Regions from separate parts of the Serratia sp. TSO36 genome, predicted to be linked through region 1. Evidence: predicted binding sites of a transcription regulator. Region 1 holds the regulator's gene; the other holds the start of a gene.
The links. Region 1 encodes LexA, which represses DNA repair genes until DNA is damaged. Its sites were predicted from a motif close to TNCTGTATGTACATACAGNA; they were not measured.

Region 1 (4,132 bases):
GGCACAGCGTGGTGGAAGCGCACGGTCTGTGCGCCGGCTGCGTGGAGGTTGAGGCGTGCGACAGCAAGCATGACTGCGCCGAACACGATCACAGCATCGCCATCAAGAAGAAGTAAGACGAAGTCAGGTACCTCCCTGTACCTGCGGCCGGGGCGCCAGAGGATGAGAGCGACGCCGGCCTGCGCTGGGCAAGCCGCCTTCAATGGCGGCCCTGCAAATTACCAGCGGTGTTTGGTGTGTTCTTCCCAGGCTTTCACCTCTTTTTCGGCCGCCTCTTTCTGGTAACCGTAGCGCTCCTGGATTTTGCCGACCAGCTGTTCGCGTTTCCCTTCGATGACCGTCAGATCGTCATCGGTCAGCTTGCCCCATTTTTCCTTCACTTTGCCTTTCAGCTGCTTCCAGTTACCGTCGGCTTGATCTTTATTCATAGTCTCTCCGTTAACCTGTGGTGAATCAGTGATCCCTGTCGCCGGCCGGGGTTAACCAGAAATTTTTCTGGCTGATGCTCCCTTCACCTTAAGGAGCACCGTTCCCCTTCATGTACCAGCCACATGATTCATTCTAGTTAAACGTGGAAATAAAAAAGCCAAAACACAGAACAAAAAACCATTAACTGACAAAATAAAAACAAAAAACGCCAGCAAACAACGAACTAACGCGAACGGGACTAGGCTGAAAACATGTAAGCAAACATGACATAAAACATAAGAAAAACTAACCATTACCCCAACAGAACGCCCGGGTTAATGTGCGGTAAACCAGCTGCCGCGCACCTGGTGGCGGTGCCAAATCCAGCCCAACGCCACGCCGCGCAACGTCAGAAACACCGCCAGCGCCAGCCAAAGCCCGTGGTTGCCAAGCAGCGGCACGCTGAACAGCGTCAGACCATACCCTGCCGCAGCCACCGCCATGCTGTTACGCATCTCGGCGCCGCGCGTGGCGCCGATAAACATGCCGTCCAGCAAATAGCACCACACCCCGACCAGCGGCAGAATGACCTGCCACGGTAAATAATGGGCAGCCAACGCACGCAGCTCCGGCAAGGAGGTCAACGCCGCCACTATCTGCTGGCCGGTAACGGCATACGCCAGGCCGAAGGCCAACGCGACCAGCCCCGCCTGCCTGCAGGCCGCGTGCCACACCTTACGCAGTTGGCTATCGTCCCGGGCGCCGTAGGCGTGGCCTGAATGGGCCTCCACCGCATAAGCGAAGCCGTCGAGCGCATAGGCGGTGAACGTCAGCAGATTCATCAATACCGCATTGACCGCCACCACCTCGCTCCCCAGACGAGCGCCGAAAATGGTCAGCGACGCAAAGCACAGTTGCAGCAACAGTGAACGCAACATGATGTCGCGGTTGAGCGCCAGCAGGCGACGCAGATCGCCGCGCCAGGCCTGGCGCAGCATCGGCAGGGTAATATCGCGCAGGCGCATCACCCGCCACGCCAGCCACAGGCCGAGCAACAGCGTGGCGTATTCGGCGATGGCGGTGGCCGCCGCCGCCCCTCGAACGTTCCAGCCCAGGCCCATCACCAGCCAGATATCCAGTACGATATTCAGCAGGTTGCCGACGATCAGCAGGATCACCGGCGCCCGCACGTACTGCACGCCGAGCAGCCAGCCCAGCAGCACCAGATTGGCCAGCGCCGCCGGGGCGCTGAGCCAGCGGATCTCAAGAAAACGCCGCGCCTGTTCCAGCACTTCGCCATCGCCACCGACGATCCGCAGCGCCAGTTCGATCAACGGATAACGCAGCAGGACGATCGCCGCTCCGGCCAGCAGCGCCAACAGCAGCGGTTGCATAAAGGCGCGCGCCAGCGCCTGCGGGTTCTGTGCCCCCAGCGCCTGCGCCGCCAGGCCGGTGGTGCTCATGCGCAGGAACAACAGCAGCATGAACAGGAAGCTGGTCGCCACCGCGCCGATCGCGACCCCCCCCAGATAGATCGGGCTGTCGAGGTGGCCGATCACCGCGGTGTCCACCAGCCCGAGCAGCGGCACGGTAATATTGGAGAAAATCATCGGCAGAGCCAGGCGCCACAGAGCTTTATCGGTGTCGCTGGTAAAGGCGGAAATCAAGCGCATGATGAGACGTTCCCGTAGCGGTGGCGAATGGCAAGGTCAGAAACAAAAACGCCCCAGAACAGGGGCGATTGATACAAGGAGGCGGCACTGAGGGTGCGACGATTAAATCCAGTCGCCGTTGCGGATCACGCCGACCGCCAGCCCTTCGATAGTGAAATTCTGCTGACGCAGATCGACCACGATCGGTTGGAATTCGTTGTTCTCCGGCAGCAGTTCAACCACGTTGCCGTGCTTTTTCAGGCGCTTGACCGTCACTTCGTCTTCGATGCGCGCCACCACGACCTGGCCATTGCGCACGTCTTGCGTTTTGTGCACCGCCAGCAGATCGCCGTCCAGAATGCCGATGTCGCGCATCGACATGCCGTTCACCCGCAGCAGGAAATCGGCGCTCGGTTTAAACAGGGAAGGATCCACCTGGTAGTGCCCTTCGATGTGCTGCTGCGCCAGCAGCGGCTCGCCGGCGGCGACACGGCCGATCAGCGGCAGCCCCTCTTCTTCTTCCATCAGCAGGCGGATACCGCGCGAAGCACCGGAGACGATTTCGATCACGCCTTTGCGTGCCAGCGCCTTCAGGTGTTCTTCAGCGGCGTTAGGCGAACGGAACCCCAGACGCATCGCGATCTCGGCACGCGTTGGCGGCATGCCCGTTTGCGAAATGTGCTCGCGAATCAGGTCGTAGACCTCTTGCTGTCTGGTAGTTAGTGCTTTCATTCCGCCCCCTGTTTGTTTATACAGTCTTGCTGTGAGTATATACAGGTAAGCGCGGATTGGGAACCGAAGATTAAATAAAAATCAGTCAGTAGGCGCTTTTCGTCAGCCGAAGTGCTGCCATAAGACCGTGCCCCAAACGAACAGCGCGAGCACGATCGCCAGCGACACCGCCGCCGATCCCATGTCCTTGGCCCGGCCGGACAGCTCGTGATGTTCGCTGCCGATGCGATCCACAACCGCCTCGATCGCGCTGTTCAGGATCTCGACGATCATCACCAGCGCTACCGATCCGATCAATAAAATGCGCGCTATCGCACCCACATCCAGCCAGACAGCCAGTATGATAGCCAGGAGGGTGACCACCAGTTCCTGGCGGAACGCCGCTTCGTGCTGCCAGGCGGCGGAAAGCCCTTTATAGGAGTAGCCGGCGGCCTTAATGATGCGGGTCAGGCCGGTTGCTTGGTTTGCCATGTTTTCGTGCCTTTCTCAGAGGTCGGTCATAATAAAAAGAGTCTAGAACAGTCCGCGCTGACGGCTCTCGGATTTCGAACACCACAGATCTGCTACCCGGTTTCTGGTATGCTTGCGGCGCATTGCTAACAAGAGGCTTCACGTTGTTATGTCAGGTTGGCGTAAAATTTATTATAAAATATTGAATTTACCACTTAAATTGTTGGTAAGAAGTAAGGTCATCCCTTCAGATCCGGTTACCGAGCTAGGGTTGGATCCCTCACGGCCGATTTTGTATGTTTTACCTTACAATTCCAAGGCGGATTTGCTGACGCTGCGCACCCAGTGCCTGGCGCAGGATCTGCCCGATCCGCTCAACTCGCTGGAGATCGACGGCACCGTGCTGCCGAGCTACGTGTTCATTCACGACGGCCCGCGCGTGTTCCGCTATTACACCCCGAAAGAAGAGTCGGTAAAGCTGTTCCACGACTATCTGGATCTGCATCGCAGCAATCCGGATCTCGACATTCAGATGCTGCCGGTTTCGGTGATGTTCGGCCGCTCACCGGGCCGCGAAGGCCACGGTACGCCGCACCTGCGTCTGTTGAACGGCGTGCAGAAATTCTTCGCCGTGCTGTGGCTCGGCCGCGACAGCTTCGTGCGTTTCTCCAACACCGTTTCGCTGCGCCGCATGGCCACCGAACACGGAACGGATAAAACCATCGCGCAGAAACTGGCGCGCGTGGCGCGCATGCACTTCTCGCGTCAGCGCCTGGCCGCCGTGGGCCCGAGCCTGCCGGCCCGTCAGGATCTGTTTAACAAGCTGTTGGCGTCCAAAGCGATCGAAAAAGCGGTCGAGGACGAAGCGCGCAGCAAGAAGATCTCGCATG
Region 2 (4,132 bases), on a different contig from region 1:
GACGCGGCGCGGCTGTCCGACGGCCTGAGCCGGCTGGAGCAGCGCGCCGACTGGGTGCTGGTCGAGGGCGCGGGCGGGTGGTTTACCCCGCTGTCGGCGGAGTACACCTTCGCCGACTGGGTGCAGCAGGAGCAATTGCCGGTGATCCTGGTGGTGGGCATCAAACTGGGTTGCATCAACCACGCGGTGCTGACGGCGCAGGCGGTGCAGCAGGCCGGGCTGACGCTGGCCGGTTGGATCGCCAACGACGTGGCGCCGCCGGGGCGGCGGCATCAGGAATACCTGGCCACGCTGCGCCGCATGCTGCCGGCGCCGCTGCTGGGCGAAATCCCGCACCTGCCGCAGGCCGAACGGGCGCCGCTGGGGCAGTATCTGGATATCAGCCTGCTATAAACTCTCCATGAGGGGGGCTTATCTCCCTCATCCTTCTTCTTGCCCTGTCAGCCCGGCGCCGATCAGCGCCTGATCCAGCTGCGCCAGCGCGCCGTGCGCCACCGTGCGCCCGCTGTCCAACAGGCAGAAACGATCCGCCACCCGGCGCACGAACGGCAGCTGATGCTCCACCAGTAAAATGGTCATGCCCAGTTCGCGGTTGAGCCGGCGGATTACGTTGCCGATGTCGGCGGCGATCGAGGGCGGTACGCCCGCCGTCGGTTCGTCGAGGATCAGCAGCGCCGGCTCCTGGGCCAGCGCCCGACCGATCGCCAGCTGGCGCTGAGCGCCCACGCACAGATCGCCGGCGCGGCGCGCGCGCATTTGGCGCAAATGGGGAAACAGGCTGTAGATCAGCGGCGGAATGCGGCGAGGGGCGCCGCGCCCGGCCATTTGCGCCACCTGCAGATTCTCCTCCACGCTCAACTGCGAGAAGAGCTGCCGCCCTTGGGGCACGTGGCTGATGCCCAGCGCGGCGCGGCGCTCCATCGGCTGCAGCAGCAGATTTTGCGGCGGCTGATCCGCCGGCTGCCAGGTCATGCTGCCGCTCACCACCGGCACATGCCCCATGATGCAGTTAACCAGCGTGGTCTTGCCCACGCCGTTGCGGCCGAGCAGGACGGTGCACTGGCCGCGTGGTAGCTCCAGGTTGATGTCCCACAGGGTGTGGTTCTGCCCGTAAAATTGATTGACCGATCTCAGGCTCAGCATTTGGCATTCTCCTCATAGACGCTCGTTTCACTCGTTGGCGGGGGCTGCAAAGGCCGCATGAGCGGCGAATTTCCCGAGTGTGGCAATGTCTGGAACAAAATGCCGTCCGTCCGAGGAGCCAGAGCCAGGTCTGCGGTGGACGGAATGACAGTCAATATGTCGTTAAAAACGACGCTTGTGACGACTTGGTGTCGTTCTTGCGTTTTTACGGGCGATAACGCCGCGGCGGTGAAACTCCGCGGCCGGCAGCGCATCATGCTGCCGCACCGCATTTATACGCAGGAAGATAAAGCAACTCCCAGGCCAATTTTTGCCGCCGGGTGAAAACGGGGGATTGTTATCGCCTTGTTAACCGCACGTCAGGCCTGACGCGCGCTGCCGTGACGGCCTGAAAATACGCGGGCAAGTTAACCCGGACGTTTTTTGCACTCTTGTGGTGCTGTTCGGTGTGGGCATGGTGCAAGGCATTGCGCCGCCGTCAAGAGCGATCCACGTGAAAGGAGCCAATGCGATTTTGGCAATGGGGATTTTTAGTATTAATCGGCATAAACAAAGCGATATTTTTATGAAAAAATAACTAAAAAAGGCATTTTGGCCAGTGTAAAGGGCGAAAAGCTTTCTTTCTGTAACTCCCGCCCCGGGCGGGGCGGTGAGAGTTATCCACTATTCCTGTGGATAACCTTGTGTATTAGATTTAGAAAAACGCTGTAAAGCGAGAGCGGACGCGGGTTCTGTTCGCTTTGCCCGCATTCTCGTCTTTTTATTAAAGTAATTAATTATCAATAATTTAATTAAAATCAAGACGCGAGGGTATTGATCAGGTCTCTATGTATGATTTTTCGACGCGGTGCTATCAATAAGTTAATTCGCGGCAAGTTCTGGGGATAAATCTGTTATTGACAATAAAAATGTCACCGGACTGTAACGCCACGGTGCAACGGCGTTGCCGCGGCATCGGGCGCAGCGACGAATCCGCTTGAAGCTGGTTTTATATCCAGTATCATGGGCACTGGCGCAAATCGCCGACACTTTCCATAATTAGGGGCCATGCCCGGCGCAGAGTCGGCTGGCCGCCTGAGCGCGCGCATCTCCACAGGGTAGCCGAGCAATGAGTAAACTTTTCAAACTGCATTCAGAGTTCAAACCGGCCGGCGATCAGCCGGAAGCCATCCGCAAGCTGGAAGAGGGGCTGGAAGACGGCCTGGCGCACCAGACGTTGCTGGGGGTCACCGGTTCGGGCAAGACATTCACCATCGCCAACGTGATAGCCGATCTGAATCGGCCGACCATGGTGCTGGCGCCGAACAAGACGCTGGCGGCGCAGCTGTACGGCGAGATGAAAGAGTTTTTCCCGGAGAATGCGGTGGAATACTTCGTCTCCTACTACGACTACTACCAGCCGGAAGCCTATGTGCCCAGCTCCGACACCTTCATTGAAAAAGACGCTTCGGTGAACGAGCACATCGAGCAGATGCGCCTTTCCGCCACCAAGGCGCTGCTGGAGCGGCGCGACGTGGTGGTGGTGGCGTCGGTGTCGGCGATCTACGGCCTGGGCGATCCGGATCTTTACCTGAAGATGATGCTGCACCTGACCCAGGGGATGATCATCGATCAGCGATCCATTTTGCGCCGCCTGGCGGAGCTGCAATATTCCCGCAACGATCAGGCCTTCCAGCGCGCTACCTTCCGCGTGCGCGGCGAGGTGATCGACATTTACCCGGCGGAGTCGGACGAGCTGGCGCTGCGCGTCGAGCTGTTCGACGAAGAAGTGGAGCGGCTGTCGCTATTCGATCCGCTGACCGGGCAGATCGAGCAGGTGGTGCCGCGCTTTACCATCTACCCGAAATCGCACTACGTGACGCCGCGTGAGCGGATCATGCAGGCGATGGAAGAGATCAAGGTCGATCTGGCGGACCGCCGCAAGGTGCTGCTGGCCAACAACAAGTTGCTGGAAGAGCAGCGCCTGACGCAGCGCACCCAGTTCGATCTGGAGATGATGAACGAGCTGGGCTACTGTTCGGGCATCGAAAACTACTCGCGCTACCTGTCCGGGCGCGCCGAGGGCGAGCCGCCGCCGACGCTGTTCGACTACCTGCCGGCGGACGGCCTGCTGGTGGTCGACGAATCCCACGTCACCATTCCGCAGATCGGCGCGATGTTCAAGGGCGACCGCGCGCGCAAGGAAACGCTGGTGGAGTACGGCTTCCGCCTGCCGTCGGCGTTGGACAACCGCCCGCTGCGCTTCGAGGAGTTCGAGGCGCTGGCGCCGCAGACCATCTATGTCTCCGCGACGCCGGGCAAATACGAGCTGGAGAAATCCGGCGGCGATCTGATCGATCAGGTGGTGCGGCCGACCGGGCTGCTGGATCCGATCGTGGAGGTGCGGCCGGTCGCCACCCAGGTGGACGATCTGCTCTCCGAGATCCGCAAGCGCGCGGCGATCAACGAGCGCGTGCTGGTGACCACCCTGACCAAACGCATGGCGGAAGACCTGACCGAGTACCTGGAAGAGCATGGCGAGCGCGTGCGCTACCTGCACTCGGACATCGATACCGTGGAACGGGTCGAAATCATCCGTGACCTGCGTCTGGGCGAGTTCGACGTGCTGGTGGGCATCAACCTCCTGCGTGAGGGGCTCGACATGCCTGAGGTGTCGCTGGTGGCGATTCTGGACGCCGACAAGGAAGGTTTCCTGCGTTCCGAGCGTTCGCTGATCCAGACCATCGGCCGCGCGGCGCGTAACCTGAACGGCAAGGCGATCCTGTATGGCGATCGCATCACCGATTCGATGGCCAAGGCGATCGGTGAAACCGAGCGGCGCCGCGCCAAGCAGCAGGCCTACAACGAAGCCAACGGCATCGTGCCGCAGGGGCTGAACAAGAAGGTCGGCGACATTCTGCAGATCGGCCAGCCGGTCAACCGCGCCAAGAGCAAAGGCAAGGGCAAGGCGGCGGACGGCGGCGCTTCGCTGCAGAACCTTACGCCGAAA

Region 2: the regulator LexA is predicted to act here: its motif matches at 2,124-2,143, upstream of uvrB (excinuclease ABC subunit UvrB).

What each region holds. Positions count from the first base shown of each region.
Region 1 is NZ_JBJZOU010000024.1:420,802-424,933, forward strand. Features, by position in the region: gene zur (zinc uptake transcriptional repressor Zur) at 1-116, shown strand, start outside; gene ACK3CV_RS22715 (CsbD family protein) at 219-428, opposite strand; gene dinF (MATE family efflux transporter DinF) at 744-2,081, opposite strand; gene lexA (transcriptional repressor LexA) at 2,184-2,792, opposite strand; gene ACK3CV_RS22730 (diacylglycerol kinase) at 2,895-3,263, opposite strand; gene plsB (glycerol-3-phosphate 1-O-acyltransferase PlsB) at 3,412-4,132, shown strand, end outside.
Region 2 is NZ_JBJZOU010000009.1:337,118-341,249, forward strand. Features, by position in the region: gene bioD (dethiobiotin synthase) at 1-393, shown strand, start outside; gene ACK3CV_RS06965 (ATP-binding cassette domain-containing protein) at 421-1,143, opposite strand; gene ACK3CV_RS06970 (hypothetical protein) at 1,288-1,467, shown strand; gene uvrB (excinuclease ABC subunit UvrB) at 2,252-4,132, shown strand, end outside.